Tistrella mobilis: one gene and its partners. The protein of the gene in region 3 interacts with the protein of the main gene of each other region in a pairwise test. Links are inferred from orthologs where the notes say so. Each region holds a gene or a part of one and is shown on either strand. Other genes may lie near its edges.

Region 1 (6,941 bases), 1.9 Mb from region 3 along the record:
GCCTGGTGTGCCCGTGCGGATGAAGTCGGGCCAGCCCTGTGGCGACCGGCGCTCACCCGGCTGGAAGAGGCGACGGGCCGCAGGCTGGGCGATCCGCGCCGGCCGCTACTGCTTTCCGTGCGCTCCGGTGCGCCGGTATCGATGCCGGGCATGATGGAAACCCTGCTCAACATCGGACTGTCGGACGCGACCGTCGACGGCATGCTCAGGCTGACCGGGCATCCGCGGCTCGTCTGGGACGCCTATCGTCGGCTGGTTGCGGGCTTTGGGGAAGTGGTGGCGGGTATCGATCCCTCCGTCTTCGATGCCGATCTGGATGCGATCCGCGGTAGCGTGCCCGAGCGGGCGCTTGATTTCGACGCCCTGCGCCGGCTGACCCGCCGGCACCTCGACACTTATGCCCGGGCTGCCGGCACGGCCTTCCCACAGGATCCCGCCGATCAGCTTCAGGCGGCGATCCAGGCCGTGTTCCGATCGTGGCAGGCGCCCAAGGCACAGTCGTGGCGGGCGCTGCATGCGATCGCCGACAGCATGGGCACGGCGGTGACCGTGCAACAGATGGTGTTCGGCAATGCCGGCGGATTGTCGGGTGCCGGCGTCGGCTTCACCCGAGACCCCACCACCGGCATGCGGGGTCTCTGGGTCGATTTCCTGTTCAATGCGCAGGGCGAGGATGTCGTTGCCGGGCGCCGCTCGGCCGAGGGCCACGAGGCGCTGTCTGCTGCGGCACCGCATCTCTGGGCGGAACTCGTGGCCGCGGCTGCCCGGCTGGAACAGGCCTTCGGCGACATGCAGGACATCGAGTTCACCATCGAGGATGGCCGCCTGTTCCTGCTCCAGACCCGGGACGGCAAGCGTACGCCGCTTGCCGCGGCGCGCATCGCGCTCGACCTTCTGGACGAGGGGCTGATCGATACCCGCACCGCCCGCGACCGACTGCGGTCTCTCGATCGGGCGAGCCTCGCCGAGCGGGTGATCGCCACGGCCGACGGAGTGGCGGCGGAACCAATCGCCCGTGCCGCCAGCGCGTCGGCCGGTGTGGCGAGCGGACCGATCGCGCTCGACGAAACCCAGGTCGAGGCCGCCCGCGCCCGCGGCGACATCCCGATCCTGGTGCGCCGCGACGCCGAGACCAGAGACGTGGCAGCGCTCGATCGTGCTGCCGGGCTGCTCACCATGCGCGGCGCCCGAACCTCGCATGCGGCCGTGGTGGCACGGCAGTTGGGCAAGGTCTGTCTGGTCGGCTGTGGTGAGTTGATGATCGACGAGGCGTCGGGACGGGTCGTGATCGGCGGCCGGGTCTTCGGCACCGGCAGCCTGATCACGCTGGATGGCAATACCGGCGCAGTTCATGCCGGGGCTGTAGAGGTGGTGACCCGCGAGCCCGAAGATCTCCTGGCCCGCATCGCCACGACCCTAGCCGCGGACTGAACTCAGGCGGGCGAGGCGTTCGAAGCCGAGGTCTGTGGTGATGGCGAGCAGTCCGACCAGGATTGCCCCCTGGACCACATAGGCCGGGTTGGAGCCCGACAGCCCCTCGATGATCGGTGAGCCCAGACTGACGGCGCCGACGGTCGAGCCGATCGTGGCCGTACCGATGTTAATGATCACCGCCGTCCGGATCCCCGCCAGCATCACCGGGAAGGCAAGCGGCAGCTCGATGCGGAGCAGGCGGCCGGTCGGGCCGAAACCGGCACCGTCGGCAGCTTCCTTCAATGCCGGCGGCAGGGCGCGGAGGCCGGCTGCCGTGGTCTCGACCACCGGCAGCACACCGTAACAGGCAAGCGCAATCAGCGTCGGCAGCGGACCATAGCCCACCGCCGGCACGGCCAGGGCAAGCACGGCAACCGGCGGAAAGGTCTGCCCCACCGCCGTCGCCATGTCGACCAGGCGGGCGAAATCACGGCCGGCGGGCCGGGTGACGAAAATGCCGACGGCGATGCCGACCAGGCAGATGATCACACTCGAGGCCGCCACCAGCCCGACATGCGAGAGCATCAGTGTCAGGAAATCGGTCCGGGTGTAGATCGGCCGGGGCAGGTCGGGATAGAGCGCCCGGAACAGGGGTTCGGCCGCCGGCATGGCGAGCGTCGCGATCACCAGCGCCGCAGCGGCCCAGAGCAGCGGGTCGCGCCAGAGCGGGCGGCCCGGGCGACCGAGGGGCGGGGTGCCGGCAAGGCTCATCCTGCCACCAGCCCGCCCAGGGTCACCACCCCGAGCTTCCGACCGGACGCATCGGCCACCGCCAGCCGCTCCGCCCTGGCAGCCACCATGGCGCCCAGCGCCAGATCCAGTGGCATCTCCGGATGCAGGACCGGCCCGTCGGGGACATCGGCGCCGGCCTCGATCCGCTCGGCGACGGTTCGGGTGCGGAGCATGCGGAGGCCGGCGAGCGGGCCGCCGACGAATTCCCGCACGAAATCATCCGCCGGCCGGGCAAGCAGGGCGGCCGGGCGATCGATCTGCACCAGCCGGCCATCGCGCAGGATGGCGATGCGATGGGCGAGGCGAATGGCCTCGTCGACATCATGGGTGACAATCACGATCGTCTTGCCCGTGGCGGCCTGGATGCGTTGCAGCTCGGTCTGGATCTCGTCCCGGGTGACGGGGTCGAGCGCACCGAAGGGCTCGTCCATCAGCAGAACCTCGGGATCGGCGGCCAGCGCGCGGGCAACACCCACACGCTGCTGCTGGCCGCCTGAGAGTTCATGCGGATGACGGCCACCGAACTCCGCCGGGTCCAGCCCGACCAGATCGAGGAGCTCATCGACCCGCGCCCGAATCCGATCCCTCGGCCAGCCGAGCAGTACCGGCACGGTTGCGACGTTGCGCGCCACCGTCCAGTGCGGAAACAACCCGATCGACTGGATGACATAGCCGATGCGGCGGCGCAGCGCGACGGGCTCCAGCCCGGCGATATCGGTGCGACCGAGCGTGATCCGGCCGGCATCGGGCTCGATCAGCCGGTTGACCAGGCGCAGCGTGGTGGACTTGCCCGAACCCGAGGGCCCGACCAGCGCGCAGATCTCCCCCTCGGGTACGGTGAAGGAGAGATCTTCAACCGCGGCCCGGCTGCCGTGGAATTTGCTCACCCTTTCGAAGACGATCATGCTCATGATGTGCGGGCTCCGGTCAGGCGGGTGGCGAGCCAGGCCGAGGCAGCGCGCAGCACCACATCGGCAGCGAGGGCGAGGGCGATGGCCGTAAGCGCGCCCAACAGAACCAGATCGGTCGCGGTCTGGCCCAGCCCCTGAAAGACGAAGGCGCCAAGCCCGCCGGCGCCGATCAGCGCCGCGACCACCGCAAGGCCGATCGTCTGAACCAGCACGATTCTGAGCCCCGCAAGCAGCACCGGCAGGGCCAGCGGCAGCGAGACCTGAACCAGGATCTGACGGTCGGAGAGCCCCATGCCGCGGGCCGCCTCGATCGCCGCTTCCGGCACCGAGGCGAAGCCGGCCACCACGCCACGCGCGGTCGGCAGCAGGGCGTAGAGGGCGAGGGCGATCACCGCCGGTGCAATCCCGATTCCCGATACGCCCGCGGCCTTGAGCGCAGGGAAGGTCGTGGCGAGGCTGGTCAGCGGCCCGATCAGCAAGGCGAACAGCGCGATCGAGGGCACGGTCTGGAGCAGGTTGAGCACGCCGAAGATCAGCGGTGCCGCCCCTTGCCGGGCCCGCGCCCAGAGGCCGAGGGCAGCGCCCAGCGGCAGCGCGATCGCCAGCGCCAGTGCCACCAGGTGCAGATGACGCAGGATCTCGATACCGAACCGGTCGCGGCGGGCCATGTATTCGCGCATCAGCGACAGATCGTCGAGCCGGCCCGAGGCAATCACCGCCCAGATCAGACCGAGCAGGACCACCACGCCGAGCGGCCCTATCACCGGCCCGGGCTTGAACCGGGCCACCGCATCGATCAGCACCAGAAGGGCGGCTGCGGCCAGAATCCAGAAGCCGGCACCGAAAGAGGTACGGGCGGCGGTGCCGCGTTCAGCCAGGCCGGTGGCGATGTCGCCTGCGGCAAAGAGCAGACCGAAGAACAGCAGGCCCGCAAGTGCGGCGGCGATGAGATCGGCGCCGCGCCCGGGGCGGATCAACGCGGCGGCCCCCAGCCCTGCCAGGATCAGCACCAGGATCGTGAATTCGGCCCCGGGCAGGGCGTCGACGGCGGCCACGGCACGGCCGGAGAGGATACGGTTGGGGGCGACGGTCACGAAGCCCGCGAAAGCGGTCGCCGCCGCCATCGCCATCACCAGAACCGCAAGCAGCCGGTTGCCGCGCGGAGAGGGGCGCCCCGCGGGCGCCGCCTCGTCGTCGACGGCATCCAGGCCGTCGAGCGTGCTCACTTCAGCAGCCCTGCCTTCTTCAGATGGGCTTCGGCGACGGCCCGCGGATCCTGCCCCTCGATCTGGACGCTGGCGTTCAGCGCCTGCAGGGTTTCGAGGTCGAGGGTCTGGAAGGCCGGCTCCAGCAGGCCCTCGATATCGGGATGCGCCTTCAGCACCGCACCGCGGATCACCGGGGCAGGCTCGTAGACCGCCTGGACGCCCTTGGTGTCTTCCATGACCTTCAGCCCGACCGCGGCAATGGCGCCGTCGGTGCCGTAGACCATGGCCGAATTGACACCCGACGTGCCTTCGGCCGCCGCCTTGATGGTGGCGGCGGTGTCACCGCCCGAGAGCACCAGCAGCTGATCGGCCGAGAGCCTGAACCCATAGGCCTCCTGGAAGGCGGGCAGGGCAGCCGGGCTTTCGACGAACTCGGCCGAGCCTGCGAGCTTCACGTCACCGCCGCCGGCAACCCATTTGCCGAAATCATCCAGCGTGGCGAGCTTCTGCGCCTCGGCCACATCGCCGCGCACCGCGATCGCCCAGGTGTTGTTGGCCGGCGCCGGCTTCAGCCAGACCAGATCATTGGCCCCGGCATCCAGCTCTTTCGCCTTGGCATAGGCGGTATCGGCCTTCTTCCAGGCCGGATCGGCATCGATGTTGAAGAAGAAGCCGGCATTGCCGGTATATTCCGGATAGATGTCGATCTCGCCCGCCAGCAGCGCCTCGCGCACGATCTTAGTGGGGCCGAGAGAGATACGGTCGTCGACCGTATAGCCGGCATTCTCCAGCACCAGGCGGATCACATTGCCGAGCACCGCACCTTCGGTGTCGATCTTGGAGCCGACGGTGATGGCGTCGGCGGCACGGGCCGGGCCCGTCACGACGGCCGCGGTGCCGAAGGCGAGCGTGGCGGCGAGGGTGAGAAGGCCCGCACGGCGGAACAAGGTGCGGCGATCGATGGTCGGCATGGAGCGGCGTCCCCCATTGGTTCCTGACAAGACGGGGGCGGGCCTCTGCCACGCCACCCCGGAACGTCTGCGACGTCTGTCTCTTTTCCGATGCCGGTGTCCCGTCGATGGGGGCACCAGCGCGACGCGAACAACGGCAGCGGCGCCGTTCTCGTTCCGTCCATCCTAGCAGCCGTTTCCGCGCTTGCCGAACCCGAAGGGCTGAAATTCGCGCTGGACAGGCGGCCAACTGACAGAATGCCGTCAGGAGGCTGCACACCGGATCCGGCTTTTCACCGCCGCCTGCCCCTCAGATCCCCGCAAGCAGCGCGGCCAAGGCGACAGCCGCGGGCAAGGCCTGAATGAACAGGATCTTACGGCTCGCCGTTGCCGCGCCGTAGAGCCCGGCCACCACGACGCAGGCCAGAAAGAAAACAAGGAAGGCGAAACCCTCATCGCCACCGCGCACCAGGCCATAGATCAGACCGGCGGCCAGAAAGCCGTTGTAGAGGCCCTGGTTTGCAGCCAGAACCCGCGTCTGCGATGCGAAGTCGGCGGTGGTGCCGAACGCTTTCCGGCCGCGCGGCGTGTCCCAAAGAAACATCTCAAGGACAAGGATATAGGCGTGGATTGCCGCGACCAGCGCGGCAAGGATCTGGGCAATCATGCGGGACCTCCACGGGATGGGTACCGCATGGGACATTCCATCCGGCTGTCTCAGTTAAACCCCAGGGTGACCATCGGGTCAATCCGCTGGAGGTCCTGCAAATCAAAGGCTCATGCAGCGTCTTGCGCCGGTATGCGATGCGGCTATGCTCACCTGACAAGACAGGATCGGGGGCGGCACCCAGGTGACGACAGGACGGATCGGGAGACGGCTCCGACGCGGCAGTGTCGTGGCATGCCTTGCCCTCGGAATATTCTGCACCGCACCGGATGCTGCCACGACCGCCGGGGCAGATGGGGCTTCGGTTGCACTCAGCGAAGCCGAACGCGCCTGGCTGGCGGCCAGCGGCCCGGTGACCATGTGCGTCGATCCGGATTGGGAACCGTTCGAGCGTATCGACGAGACCGGCCGGCATGTCGGCATCGCCGCCGACCTTCTCCGCCTCGTGGCGACGCGGCTCGGCATCGACATCGTACTGTATCCGACGGCCGACTGGGATGAGAGCCTCGCCGCCTCGAAAGCCGGGCACTGCCGTATCCTCAGCTTCCTGAACCGGTCGCCCGAGCGTGAACGCTGGCTGGTGTTCACGGCACCGATCTTCCGCGACCAGAACATTGTGATCACACGCGAGGAGCACCCCTATATCGGCGATCTTCACGGGGTGAGCGGTGAGACGGTGGCCCTGCCGCGCGGCACGATGGTCGAGGAACGGCTGCGGCGGCTCTATCCCAATCTTCACATCATCACTACCGGCAGCGAGCCCGAGGCCGTGGAGATGGTCTCGGAACGGCTGGCCGACATGACCATCCGGTCGCTGATCGTGGCCGCCTATGCGATCCGCAAGGAGGGGTTGTTCAACCTGAAGATTGCCGGCCAGGTTCCTGAATTAACGAATGAATTGCGGGTTGGCGTTCTGGCCGGAGAGCCGATGCTGCGCGACATCCTGGACAAGGGTATCGCAACCATCACGGCGCAGGAGCGCGAGGCGATCTCCAACCGC
Region 2 (6,664 bases), 1.3 Mb from region 3 along the record:
CGGCACGGGGTTCGAGGTCGATCGTGATGACGACCGGGTGATGGTCGCGGTCCGCAGCGGCACCGTGCGGGTGGAAGGCCCCGACAGGCCGGCCGTGCAGCTGACCCCGGGTGAGACGGTCGAGATTCCGGCCGACGGATCTGCACCGAAGCATGGCCGCATTGCACCCGATGCCGTGGCGCTCTGGCAGGACGGGCGGCTGTTCGTCGATGGGGCGACGGTGGGAGAGGTGGTGGCGCGGCTGCGGGCCTATACGCCCGGGCTGATCCTGGTTGCAGATGAGGCCCTCGCCGACCGGCAGGTGACGGGGCTCTACGACCTGCGCGATCCGCAGGCGGCGCTTTCGGCGCTGATGCGCGCCCATGGCGGGCGCCTCCGTCGGATCGGGCCGCTGCTGACCATCCTCGACGGCGCCTGAGCGCACAGCCGTATCTTCTTTCGGTAGAGGATGCGGTCTTTTCTCAAGAAAATGCCGGGGCGTGCGGAAAATCCGGGCGGGCTCTGCGTCTGTTGGTCCTGAAAATGCGAAGCACTCGCATGATGGCCCGAGCAGATGACAGGGGAGACGGGTATGAGCCAGGGGCAGCAGCGCCGCCGGAGGGTGCCGCAGAGGGTTGCGGCCATGGTCGCGGCATCGGTCGCGACGCTTCCGGGAACCATGACCATGGGGGGCGCGGGGCTGGTGGCCGGCATGGCGATCACCCGGGCCGAGGCGGCCGACACGGCAGCCGAGATCAGCTTCGACATCCCGGCACAGCCGCTGGCGGGCGCACTCGGCGCCTTCGGTCGTCAGGCGGGGCTTCAGGTGTCGGTGGATACCGCCGTCACCCGGGGTGTGGAGAGCCGCGGTCTTCAGGGCCGGATGACGCCGGCGGCCGGGCTGGCGCAGCTTCTGGCCGGCACGCCGGTCGCGGGCTCGATCACGCCCGACGGGGTGGTGGTGCTGCAACGTCTGGCAGGCGAGGGGGCGACCGTGCTCGATCCGCTCCAGGTGGGCGCGGTCAGGACGGCCGAGGTGGCGACCGGCCCCGTGGCCGGCTATGTCGCGACCCGCACCGCCACCGCGACCAAGACCGACACGCCGCTGCTGGAAACCCCGCAATCGGTGTCGGTGGTCACCCGCGACCAGATGTCGGCCCGCGCCGTCACCACCGAGGGCGAGGCGCTGGCCTATACCGCCGGTGTCCGCGTCGGTGGGCGTGCCGGCGGCGTCATGCCCGGCGGTGACAATATCCAGGTCCGCGGCTTCGGTGGCGACGGCACCTATGGCGCCTCGTCGAATGAATATCTGGACGGGATCAAGGTCGGCGGCGCCAATTTCGCGGTCGGCGGCTTCGACCCCTATCTGTTCGAGCGGATCGAGGTGCTGAAGGGCCCGGCTTCGGTGCTCTACGGCCAGAACACCCCGGGCGGCATCGTCAACCGGGTGAGCAAAACCCCGTCCGACCAGGCGATGAACGAGGTGATGCTGCGCGGCGGCAGCTTCGGCCGCCATGAAGCCGGCGCCGATATCGGCGGTCGGCTGGTCGAGGACGGCCGACTGGCTTTCCGGGTGGCCGGCCTGATGATGGACAGCGACAATCAGGTCGACGGCATCGATCAGGAACGCACCGCCATCGCCCCCTCGCTGACCTGGCGGGCGGGGGACGACACCACGCTCACCCTGCTCGGCAGCTGGCAGCGCGATGATATCGACGGCGGCTTTTCCAACATGCTGCCGATCGTCGGCACGCTGAAGGATGCGCCCTATGGCAAGCTGCCGCGCAGCTTCTATGCCGGCGACACCGATTACGGCCATTGGGACCGGGATCTCTACACCCTGGGCTACCGGTTCGAGCACCGCTTCGACGATGCCGTCACCTTTCGTCAGAACGCCCGCTATATCGCCAACCGGCTGGATTTCGCGACCGTCTACATCAAAGAGCTGAAGTCGGATGGCGTGACGCTGGATCGCAACGCCTTTGCCGCCCGCGAATCGTCGGACGTCTATGTCGTCGACAACCAGGTCCAGATCGATGGCAGCACTGGGCCGCTGGACCACACCCTGCTCGCCGGTGTCGAATACCGCCGCCATGACAGCGACACGATCCGGCGCTTTGCCCGGGTGAGTTCGATCACGCTGCCTCAGGGTGGCAATGCCACTTTTGCAGGTGAGCCGGCGATCTATCAGAATCTTGAGACGCGCCGCAACCAGTGGGGCCTGTATGCGCAGGACCAGATCCGGATGGGTGGCTGGATCGTCAATCTCGGCGGTCGCTATGATCGGGCGGACAGCCGGGTGAAGAACCGCCTGACGCCGGGCGAAGTCTCGCAGGATGACAGCGCTTTCACCAGCCGGGTCGGATTTGGCTATGCCTTTGACATGGGGCTCACCCCCTATGTCAGCTATTCGGAGAGTTTTGAGCCGCAAAGCGGTACCGATGGCAACGGCAAGGCTTTCGACCCCAGCCGAGGCACTCAGTATGAGGTTGGCGTCAAGTTTCAACCCCAGGGCTGGAATGCCATGTTCACAGCCTCGGTCTTTCATCTGACCCAGACCAATGTCTCCAAGACCGATCCGGCGACCGATCTTCAGTGGCAGATCGGCGAGGTGACCAACAAGGGGCTTGAACTCGAAGCGGTGGCGAGCCTGGCCTCGGGCTGGGATGTTCAGGCCGGGTTCACCTGGCTCGACAGCGAGGTGACCAAGAGCACCGAGCTGGATCTTCACCACCGCCCGACCATGGTACCCGAGGTGACCGCGGCGCTCTGGACCCGCTACACCTTCCAGGCCGGCTTCGCTGAAGGGCTGGGGCTGGGGGCCGGCGTGCGTTATGTCGGCAGCACCTATGGCAATGACACCAACACCCTGAAGGTGCCGTCCTACACCCTGTATGACGCGGCGGTCAGCTACGATCTGGGCCGGGCGTCGCCGGCGCTCACCGGCGTCGAGCTGGCGGTCAATGCCTCCAACCTGTTCGACGAGACCTATGTCTCGGGCTGTGAGGTCGACAAGCAGTGCTATTGGGGCCAGGGCCGCACGGTGCTGGGGACCCTGAAGTACAAGTGGTGATCGCCATGCAGGGCCTTGGGCTGCGCCTGCTGGCGGCGGGGCCGGGGGGCTATCTGGTGGCGGCGCTGGCCGCCACCCTTGCCGTCCGGCTGCTGCCGGGGCCGGTGATCGAGACGGTGCTGGCCGGCAGCATGGGCAGTTTCCTGGTCTGGGTGGCGGTGGTGATCCGGGTGTTCGCCGTCGACGACCCCCGCCGCGCCCTGGCCGAGGTGGCGGTGCTGGCCGGGCTGATCGCCGCGGCGGGGGGCTGGCGATGAGCTTCCGTCAGAAGATGTCCTGGCTTCATACATGGGCCGGGCTGGTGGTCGGCTGGCTGCTGTTCGCGATCTTCCTGACCGGTACGGCCTGCTATTTTCGGCCCGAAATCTCGGCCTGGATGCACCGGCTGGCGCCGATCGCTCTGCCCGATCAGCCGACCCAGGCGCGCCTGGCGGCGGCATGGCTTCAGGCCGAAGCGCCCGATGCGGTCAGCTGGCTGATCGATGTCTCCGACGGGCGGGAACCGGTGCTGAAGGTCGCCGCCGGCCGGCCGCACGGCTATGTCGCCCAGAGGCTCGATCCCGTGACCGGCGCGCCCGAGGCCGGCCCCGAGACGGTCGGCGGCGACTTCCTGTTCTATGTCCATTTCACCCTGATCATGTCCGACTGGGGCCGGATCCCGGGCCGCTATCTGGTCGGGATCTGCGCCATGATCATGGGGGTGGCGATCGTGACCGGGGTGATCGTCCATAAGCGGATCTTCAAGGACGCTTTCACCTTCCGCCCCCGTGCGGCCGCCCAGCGGGCCTGGCTCGACGGTCACAACCTGCTGGGGGTGATGTCGCTGCCCTTCCATCTGATGATCACCTGGAGCGGGCTGATCACCCTGATGCTGCTCTATATGCCCTGGGCGGTGGATGCCGGCTATCCGGGGGCGCGCGCCGGTTATGCGGCCGATCTCGACGGCATTCCGATGGTCGCGGCCCCCGCTCAACCGGTGCAGCCGGCAGCGCTCACCGATCTGGGGCGGGTGGTGGCGGCGGCCAGTGCCGCATGGTCGGCCGATGGCCGCGATATCCTGGTCGGGCGGATCGAGGTCGACCGGCCGGGCACCACGGCCGCGCGGCTGACCCTGACACCCCAGGACGCCGACCAGCTTGCCCGCCTGCCGGAGGCGCTGGTCTTCGACGGTACCACCGGCCGTCTGATCGCGGATGGCCGCGGGCAAGGCGGAGCGGTGGCCGCCGTCCATCACACGCTTTACGGTCTGCATCTGGCGCGCTTCGCCGGGCTGCCGCTGCGCTGGCTGTTTTTTGCGGGCGGTCTTGCCGGCACGGCGATGATCGCAACCGGGCTGGTGCTCTGGTCGGTCAAGCGCCGGCCGAAAACCGGCGCGGGCGACCGCGCGCGCGGTCATCGGCTGGTCGATGCGCTCAACATCGGCTGTCTGGTCGGCCTGCCGGCGGCGATCGCCGGCCAGTTTCTGGCCAACCGCCTGCTGCCGGCCGATCTCGGCGGACGGGCGGAGCTGGAGCCGGCCGCCTTCTACCTGGTCTGGCTGGCCTTTCTTCTGGCCGGCGCCTGGCGTTCCGACGGTGTCGGCTGGATGCGCGCCCTTGCCGCCGCGGCGCTGCTCTGGGCGGCGGTGCCGGTGGCGGATGTGCTGGTAACCGGCCGTGATCCGCTCGGCGCCCTTGCCGCCGGCGATCGGGTGTTCTGGGGCATGCAACTCGCCTGCCTCGTCACCGCGCTCATGCTCGGCCGGCTGGCGATGATCCTCAGGGCGCGCGGCCGGCGGGGAGGGGCGGCATGATCACACTGGTGATCCTCGCCATCGGCATCTCCGCCGCCACGGCGCTCGCCCTCGCCATGCCGCGCCATCACGAACAGGCCCATGGCCGCGGTGCGGTAATCCGCCGCCAACCGGTCCGGCGCCGCCTGGAAGGCTGGGCGCTGGCGCTGATTGCGGCCGGCTTTGCCGTCTTCACCGACGGCTGGGGCCGCGGTCTGGTTCTGGTCGCGGGCGTGGCCGGCCTTGCCGCGCCACTGGCCGCCGGCCTCTTCGCCTGGCGCCCGGGGCGGGCGGGGCAGGTGGTTGCCGGCGGCTGGCTCGTCGGCCTTGTGGGGCTCTGTCTTCTGATCTCCGGTCTTGTCTGATGCCGGGCACGAAACGGCCCGCCTCTCCATTCCGGAAAGGCGGGCCGTTCGGTCGTCAGGCGTTTTCAGTGCGGGATCAGCGCGCGCCGACCTGGCGGGCGTCGATGCCCTGGCCGTTCAGGTATTCGCTGAGTTCGCCGGTCTCGAACATTTCCGAGACGATGTCGCAGCCGCCCACGAACTCGCCCTTCACATAGAGCTGCGGGATGGTCGGCCAGTTCGAATACTGCTTGATGCCTTCGCGGATCGCGCCGTCGGCAAGGACGTTCACGTCACGGAACGGCACGCCCATATAGTTCAGCACCTGGACGACCTTGGCGGAGAAGCCGCACATCGGCCGATCGGCGGTGCCCTTCATGAACAGCACCACGGGCTCGGCATCGATATGGGACTGGATCTCGGCGAAAACCGGATTCGACTGCTCGGTCATGATATCCTCGGACCTTGAAGGCATTCATTCCTGGACGCCGGCCGTCTGGCCCGGCCGGCGGCCCGCCTCAGTCGGCGGGGGCGGAGGTCTGGAGGGCAAGGGCGTGGAGCACGCCGCCCATGCGGCCCTGCAGCGCCTGATAGACCATCTGGTGCTGCTGCACGCGCGTCTTGCCCTTGAAGGCCGACGAGACCACCCGCGCCGCATAATGGTCCCCGTCGCCGGCGAGGTCTTCGACCAGCACGTCGGCATCCGGCAGGGCGTCCTTGATCAGGCGCTCGATCTCGTTCTGGTCCATCGGCATCCGCGTCTCTCCCGTCACACGCGATCTTTGTGTCGCCGCACCGCGCCCCGGGGTCGCCGGAGCGCGGTCCCGCCGGCGATCAGGCCGGCGTCGACATCAACCCCGGCAGCCATCCCTCATGGGCGCTGCGCAGCGTCTCCAAGGATATCGTGCCGGCACCGGTCAGAGTCAATTCGGTGCCGCCGGTCACGCCGATCTGGGCGGCGGGCACACCGGTCACCCAGGCCTGGGCAATGACGGCATCGGCCGCCGGCGCCGGGGCCGCGATGACGTAGCGGCCCTGATCCTCACCGAAGGCCCAGGCGAGCGGCGCCTGGAAGACCGGCGGGTCGATCTTCGCGCCGATGCCCGAGGCCAGCGCCATTTCGGCCAGCGCCACCATCAGGCCGCCATCCGACACGTCATGGACGGTGTCGATCAGGCCTTCCGAAATCAGGGTGCGGACGAAATCGCCGTTGCGGCGCTCCACCGACAGGTCGACCGGCGGGGTCTCGCCGTCCTCGCGGCCCAGAATCTCGCGCAGATAGAGCGACTGGCCCAGATGGCCGCGGGTCTCGCCGATCACGATGATCGCGTGTTCCTGGCCCTTGAAGGCGATGTCGGCCCTGCGCGAGACGTCGGCGATCAGGCCGATGCCGCCCACCGCCGGGGTCGGCAGGATGCCGGTGCCCTGGGTCTCGTTGTAGAGCGAGACATTGCCCGACACGACCGGGAAATTCAGCCCGCGGCAGGCCTCGGCCAT
Region 3 (6,899 bases):
AACTATCTCTTCGCCCAGCGCTACGACCGTTCCCCGGCCGAGGTGGCGTCGCTGGTGGTGACGTCCACCCTGCTGGTCTTCCTGCTGCTGCCCGGGCTGCTCTGGGTCGCACTGCATCTGGCAGGCATGAACTGAGCGGGCGGGGCCCTGCGCCCGTCGGCCCATACGGCACCGCAGATGACGAACGCGTGGTCGCCGCGTATAGTGGCGGCATCGAAATTGGATCGAACGTTCGTCTCAGATGCGAGGCACGGCCCTGGTCATGCGCCGCGGCCGTACCGAGGAGAAGCCCGCCCAATGCCCCTGTCCCAGCCCGTGAACCGCCGCCACATCCACACCCGCCAGATCGATCTCCGCGGCTATGAGCGCGAAGACGGGCTCTGGGACATCGAGGCACATCTGACCGACGTGAAGACCTATCCGATCGACAACCGCTGGCGCGGCCAGATCGACCCGGGCACGCCGATCCACGATATGTGGATCCGGCTGACCATCGATATCGGCTTCGAGATCAAGGCGATCGAGGCAGTGATGGATCACACGCCCTATTCGATCTGCGGGGATGTCGCCATCAATTTTCAGCGTCTGGTCGGGCTGAAGATCGCCCCGGGCTGGACCAAGGCGATCCGCCAGCGGGTCGGCGGCGTGCATGGCTGCACGCATCTGGTCGAGATGATGCGCCCACTGGGCACCGTCGCGTTTCAGACGCTCTATCCGGCACTGGAACGCCGCCGTCGCGAGGCCAATGACCGCGTCGCGGCCATGGCCCATACCGAGACCGTGGCCCGTACCGGAACAGACGATACGGCGCCGGCCGCCCTGCCGCCACGACCGGCACCGAAACCGCCTGCTCACCTGAATACCTGTCACGCCCTGGCAGCGGACGGAGAGGTTGTCAGGCAGCATTATCCTGAGTGGTATACGGGCGGCTGACCGGCGCCATCGGCCGTCCGTCACCGCCGCGCGCAGCCGCCAGACGCTCCAGACGCCGCTGCACCGCCGTCCGATCCGCCCGCCCCGGCCGCATCGCCTTGCCGTGACCCGCACGCGCATGCCCCTGCTCGGTCGATGCCGCCCGGTAGTAGTTCATGATGAACACCCGGATCGCCGCCGTCAGGGTCGATTCGCGCCGGGTCGAGTTGACCATGGTGGCCAGCTCGTGGATCCGGCAGCCCTCACGCTGGCAGATCTCGGTCAGCGCGTCCCACATATCCGCCTCAAGACGGATGCTGGTACGGCGCCCTTCGACGACGACGTTGCGGTTGATAAGTGAACTGGACATCGTGCCTATCGCCCCCCTTAAGTCCCCGGCCCCTCCGGCCGGATGTCTCCCCGACGACACCTTTACGCGAAAATTGGTCGATCTTTTTATTTAAGGTTGTATTAGCACAACCGCGACGCGTTTCAAAGGGCAATCGCATGCCGGTTGCATCCGGCAGCGGTTGCCTATCTGCTCTGCCCGGCCTCAGCCGGCGTGCGGGTGACGAGCGCCAAAGCGTGAACCCGCTCCGCCAATTCCTCGGCCAGAACCTCGTAGACCCGGCGCTGACGCATCACGCGGGTCAGACCATCAAAGGCCACGGTCACGATCTCGACCCGGAAATGTGTTTCGCCGCCGGGCTGATGGCCCGCATGGCCGGCATGGCGGTCACTCTCATCGGTGATCACCAGCCGCTCAGGCGCAAAGGCGGCCGTCAGCTTGGTCTCGATCCGCTCCCTGATGGTCATGTCGGCACAGGCCTCCGCATTCTCAAGGTCATATCCCGATGATACTGCAATTCCCGTCGCCGCGCGCGGCCCAGGCGATGTATCAAGCCTGATGCGCGCACCGGGGCCGGGTCGCCTCACGTATAAGTATCATACCGGGACAATCTGTCTCATTTTGGCACAAGCGTTTCACGATCAAACAGGGACAGGAACACAGCCGCACAGCGAATGCCTCGGCGAAGCACAGGATGGGAAACCCTTTTCTCCCGAAGTGGACATCCGGGGAACCCGATCCACCGGCAAACGTTAAGCGCACATTAACCGCAGCCCTGATGATCCTGGCGCGCGCGCCGGAAAATCGGTCCCGAACGCGCGTTTCCAGTCGCACATCATACCACTGGAACGCAAGCAGGTCTTGCGCAGGGGTTTTTGGCACACCCTTTGCTTGTAAACCGGCGGAGCAGGGGCGACCAGCCGGGAACACGGAACCGCACCCAGGCCGACACTACGGACGAATTGCGGACGAGGCGGAACGCTCCCCACGTCAATCTCTCAACCAACACCCTGATCAAAGAGGGATCCCTCCCCATGAAGACCACCAAGAGCCGGGCCCAGGAAGTCGATCGTTACGTCGGTGCGCGGATCCGCGAGCGCCGCATCATGCTGGGCCTGACCCAGCAGCAGCTGGCTGACATGATCGGCGTGACCTACCAGCAGGCCCACAAGTACGAGCGCGGCATCAACCGCATCGCCGCCGGTCGTCTCTACGACATCGCGCAGGCCCTGGGCGTCACCATCTCCTACTTCTTCGAGGGTCTGGAGCAGGGCGGTCAGGTTGAGATGACCCCGCGTCAGCGCATGTGCCTGGAACTGGCCCGCAACTTCTCGATGATCCAGAACGGCAAGCATCAGGAAGCGCTGAGCACTCTTGCCCGCAGCCTGGCCGACGCCTCCTGATTCCACGCACGACCGACACGGGCGCCGCGGCGCCCGGTGCAGATCCGGAACGCCCGCGTGACCGCCCGAACGGCCGGTCGCGCGGGCGTTCGGCGTCTGGATGGATCGCTTGCGCATTTTTCCCGACGGCCGGCATTGTCCGGGCACTTGCCGCACCGCACCCCGTGACGCATATTTTGCCGTCATGGCGATCGACCTCTTCAGCATCCGGCGCACCGCCGCCTACGCTCCCGACGGAACCCGGCTCTGCGATTGCGAGGGCTGCGGAGAGGAAGGTGCGTTCCGCGCGCCCAAATCACGTGACCGGCTGCGGGACTACTACTTTTTTTGCCTGGAGCATGTCCGCGCCTACAACAAGGGCTGGGACTACTTCAAGGGATTGAGTTCGGCCGAGATCGACCGTCACCTGCATGACGACATGACCTGGCACCGTCCGTCCTGGCCCTTCGCCAGCGCCGATCGCGACCAGGCCGACGAGATTGCCCGTGCGGCGGCCCAGATGTTCCGTGAAGGCCGGACCAGTGACCCCTTCGGCATGTTCGGTGCTGCCGGTCGCGCGGCCGAGCGCGTGCGCGCCGCCGCCGAAGCGCGCTTCACGCCCGATGAGCGCCAGGCCTTCAAGACACTGGGCATCGACCCGACCCGCGATCTGCCGCAGATCAAGGACCACTACAAGAAACTCGCCAAACGGCTGCACCCCGACGTCACCGGCGGCGACGCCGCGTCGGAGGAACGCATGAAATCGGTGAACCAGGCCTATTCCTTTTTGATGCACCGCGCGTCAGACTGGACCTGAACCGGTGCCGTTCCCCGACCGGATGGGGATACGCGTGCCGAGATCAGGAGTTGCCCGCCGACGGCCCTGTCGGCCGCGGCCTTCACCTGCACCTCCCCGTGCGGGGCCGGCCGTGTCGTCCATCCGTTTCGTCCCCGCCTTCCCCAGTGGAGATCCTCTTCATCATGGCTTCCGAGACCCTGGCCGCCCCGACCCCGAACACGCCGGATATCAAGGTGTCTGTGCGACAGGTCTTCGGCATCGACAGCGACATGGAGGTGCCGGCATTCAGCGACCGCAGCGAGCATGTGCCCGATCTGGATCAGACCTACCGCTTCCAGCCCGACGTCACCCTCGCCATTCTTGCGGGTTTCGCCTTTAACCGCCGCGTGATGATCCAGGGCTATCACGGCACCGGCAAGTCGACCCATATCGAGCAGGTCGCGGCCCGGCTGAACTGGCCCTGTGTGCGCGTCAACCTCGACAGCCATATCAGCCGCATCGACCTGATCGGCAAGGACGCCATCGTGCTGCGCGACGGCAAGCAGGTGACCGAATACAAGGAGGGCATCCTGCCCTTCTGCCTGCAGCGTCCGACCGCGCTGGTCTTCGACGAATATGATGCCGGTCGCGCCGATGTGATGTTCGTGATCCAGCGCATTCTGGAAAATGAGGGCAAGCTGACCCTGGTTGAACAGAACAAGGTCATCCGCCCGCATCCCTATTTCCGGATCTTCGCCACCGCCAATACGGTGGGCCTGGGTGATACGACCGGCCTCTATCACGGCACCCAGCAGATCAACCAGGGCCAGATGGACCGCTGGAACGTGGTGGTCACGCTGAACTATCTGGCGCCCGACGAAGAGAGCGCGATCGTGCTCTCCAAGCTGCCGGAATTCGACAATGCCGACGGCCACAAGACCGTGCGGTCGATGGTCGCCCTGGCCGACCTTACCCGCAGCGCCTTCATCAATGGCGACATCTCGACCGTCATGTCGCCGCGCACCGTGCTGACCTGGGCCGAGAACTACCGGATCTTCAAGGATCTGCAGCTCGCCTTCCGCTTCACCTTCCTCAACAAGTGTGACGAAGTGGAGCGCCCGCTGATCGCCGAGTACTACCAGCGCTGCTTCGGCACCGAGCTGCACGTCCCCGGCATCCGCCACATGGGTTGAGGGATATGCGCAAGCGCAACGATCCGCAATCCGTCGAGCAGTTCAAACGTGCCCTGACCAGCACCGTGAAGGCGATGGCCGGCACGCCTCAGCTCGAAGTCGCCTTCACCTTCGAACCGCCGCGGCTGCGTGGCGATCGGGTGAACCTGCGCGCGCCGATGCGTAACCTGCCGGAACAGCAGGTCGCCCGCATCCGCGGCGAGGCCGACCAGATCGCGCTGCGCGTGCGCCATCACGATGCCCGCATCCACATGGCCCGCCAACCCCAGGGCGAGCTGTCACGCCGGCTCTATGAAAGCTGTGAACAGCTGCGCATCGAGGCCCTGGGCGGGCGCAACATGACGGGCGTGCGCGGCAATCTGGCCCGTTTGCAGGAAGACCAGCTTCGCGAGCAGCCGCAGCGCCTCGCCGTCGACGGCAGCCCGGAATCGCTTTGCGAAGCGGCTCTGCTGCTGCTGCGCGAGCGCCTGACCGGGGTCCCGACGCCGGAGATCGCCCAGGAACTGGTCGAACACTGGCGCCCGGTGATCGAGAGCAAGGCCGGCGACGACCTGGCCCGCCTGCCCGAGATCATGGCCGACCAGAAGCGCTTTTCCGAAGGGGTACGCGACCTGCTGTCGGACCTCGACATCGAGGCCGAGACCGAAGGCGAGCTCGATGAGGATCGCGAGCCCGACGAGGCCGATGACCAGGCCGAAGCGGAAGCTCAGGAACAGCCCGACGGCGAAGGCGGTGAGCAGTCGCAGGACGGCGACGACAGTGGCCAGTCGAGCGAGGGGGCACCCGAGACCGGCGACGGCGAGGCCGATGCCGACATGGCGGCCAGCGACCCCGACTCCGAAAGCGGCGCCGGTGGCGAGGACAGCTCGTCCCGGGTCCGCCCCTGGATGCCGCCCGGATCCAACGAGAACGAAACGGCAGCGGACGTCTATCATCCCTACACCACCGAATTCGACGAGGTGGTGGAGGCAAGCGAGCTTGCGACCGAAGACGAGTTGAACCGGCTGCGCGGTCTGCTCGACCAGCAGATGACCAATCTGCATGGCGTGATCACCAAGCTCGCCAACCGCCTGCAACGCCGCCTGCTGGCCAAGCAGTCGCGCGGCTGGGAGTTCGATCTCGACGAAGGCCTGCTCGACAGCTCCAAGCTTGCCCGCGTCGTTGTCCAGCCGCTCTACAGCCAGACCTACAAGCGCGAGCGCGACACCGACTTCCGCGACACGGTGGTCACGCTGCTGATCGACAATTCGGGCTCGATGCGCGGCCGGCCGATCTCGGTGGCGGCGATGAGCGCCGACATTCTTGCCCGCACGCTGGAGCGCTGCGGCGTGAAGGTCGAAATCCTGGGCTTCACCACCCGGGACTGGAAGGGCGGCCAGTCGCGCAAGAAGTGGCTCGACGGCGGCAAGCCGCAGACGCCGGGCCGGCTCAACGACCTGCGCCACATCGTCTACAAATCGGCCGACTGGCCGTGGCGGCGGGCGCGGAAGAATCTGGGCCTGATGCTGCGCGAAGGCCTGCTCAAGGAGAATATCGACGGCGAAGCGATCCTCTGGGCCCATAACCGCCTGCTGGCCCGGCCCGAGAACCGCCGGATCCTGATGGTGATCTCCGATGGTGCGCCGGTCGACGACAGCACCCTGTCGGTCAACAGTTCGAACTATCTGGACCGCCATCTGCGCCAGGTGATCGAGTGGATCGAGAGCCGTTCGCCGGTCGATCTGGTGGCGATCGGCATCGGCCACGACGTCACCCGCTACTACAAGCGCGCGGTAACCATCGTCGATGCCGAACAGCTGGGCGGCACGGTGATGAACCAGCTGGCCGAGCTCTTCGACGAAGACCAGGGCGGCCGCAGCAGCCGCCCCACCCGCCTCAGACACTGACCGGCCGTCACCGGCAGGACGACGGAAAGGGCGGGCCTCTGTGGAGGCCCGCCCTTCTTCCTTCAGGCACTGTCGAAGCCGCTTACCGCGCCACCAGCACCCGCCCTTCCTTCATCACCAGCCGGATGGTCTCGTCGGGTCGCGACCAGGGCGCGATATCGTGAAGGACGTCGCCATCGACCACGATCAGGTCGGCGAGCAGGCCCGGTTCGACCCGGCCGATGCGGTCGGCCATGCGGAACAGATCAGCGGCAATTGTGGTTGCCGAGCGGATCACGTCGATCGGCGCCTGGACCTGGGCTCGCAGGGCGAATTCGGTCAGCTGGCGGCGATGCATGATACCGAGCAGATCGGTTCCGAAGGCAATCTTGACCCCGCCCGCATGGGCAAGGCGCAGCG

Evidence for each region.
Region 1: the proteins of P7L68_RS24325 (region 3) and P7L68_RS16220 interact in binary tests that used the Escherichia coli proteins (3 or more experiments, as listed by UniProt). The link is inferred for Tistrella mobilis from one-to-one orthologs.
Region 2: the proteins of P7L68_RS24325 (region 3) and grxD interact in binary tests that used the Escherichia coli proteins (3 or more experiments, as listed by UniProt). The link is inferred for Tistrella mobilis from one-to-one orthologs.

Annotation. Positions count from the first base shown.
Region 1 is NZ_CP121017.1:2,303,033-2,309,973, forward strand. Bases 2,228-5,227 are described here. They hold P7L68_RS16220 (ABC transporter permease), read right to left. Parts: upstream 4,343-5,227; coding sequence 3,113-4,342; downstream 2,228-3,112. Other genes in these bases: P7L68_RS16215 (ABC transporter ATP-binding protein), read right to left, coding at 2,228-3,110; P7L68_RS16225 (ABC transporter substrate-binding protein), read right to left, coding at 4,339-5,227. In the rest of the region: P7L68_RS16205 (PEP/pyruvate-binding domain-containing protein), read left to right, coding at 1-1,431; P7L68_RS16210 (ABC transporter permease), read right to left, coding at 1,417-2,184; more of P7L68_RS16215, read right to left, coding at 2,181-2,227; more of P7L68_RS16225, read right to left, coding at 5,228-5,295; P7L68_RS16230 (DUF1304 domain-containing protein), read right to left, coding at 5,585-5,941; P7L68_RS16235 (diguanylate cyclase), read left to right, coding at 6,171-6,941.
Region 2 is NZ_CP121017.1:2,865,160-2,871,823, reverse strand. Bases 3,942-6,664 are described here. They hold grxD (Grx4 family monothiol glutaredoxin), read right to left. Parts: upstream 5,619-6,664; coding sequence 5,265-5,618; downstream 3,942-5,264. Other genes in these bases: purL (phosphoribosylformylglycinamidine synthase subunit PurL), read right to left, coding at 6,002-6,664; P7L68_RS18750 (BolA family protein), read right to left, coding at 5,686-5,922; P7L68_RS18760 (DUF3325 domain-containing protein), read left to right, coding at 4,841-5,188; P7L68_RS18765 (PepSY-associated TM helix domain-containing protein), read left to right, coding at 3,942-4,844. Outside these bases: P7L68_RS18780 (FecR domain-containing protein), read left to right, coding at 1-418; P7L68_RS18775 (TonB-dependent siderophore receptor), read left to right, coding at 572-3,052; P7L68_RS18770 (iron transporter), read left to right, coding at 3,049-3,309; more of P7L68_RS18765, read left to right, coding at 3,324-3,941. UniProt on the Escherichia coli protein: Monothiol glutaredoxin involved in the biogenesis of iron-sulfur clusters.
Region 3 is NZ_CP121017.1:4,174,545-4,181,443, forward strand. Bases 88-3,045 are described here. They hold P7L68_RS24325 (BolA family protein), read right to left. Parts: upstream 1,729-3,045; coding sequence 1,447-1,728; downstream 88-1,446. Other genes in these bases: P7L68_RS24310 (AEC family transporter), read left to right, coding at 88-135; P7L68_RS24315 (DUF2889 domain-containing protein), read left to right, coding at 298-933; P7L68_RS24320 (ribbon-helix-helix domain-containing protein), read right to left, coding at 896-1,282; P7L68_RS24330 (helix-turn-helix domain-containing protein), read left to right, coding at 2,296-2,664; P7L68_RS24335 (J domain-containing protein), read left to right, coding at 2,849-3,045. Outside these bases: more of P7L68_RS24310, read left to right, coding at 1-87; more of P7L68_RS24335, read left to right, coding at 3,046-3,460; cobaltochelatase subunit CobS, read left to right, coding at 3,625-4,614; cobaltochelatase subunit CobT, read left to right, coding at 4,620-6,500; P7L68_RS24350 (amidohydrolase family protein), read right to left, coding at 6,583-6,899. UniProt on the Escherichia coli protein: Transcriptional regulator that plays an important role in general stress response. Has many effects on cell morphology, cell growth and cell division. Acts by regulating the transcription of many genes, including dacA (PBP-5), dacC (PBP-6), ampC and mreB.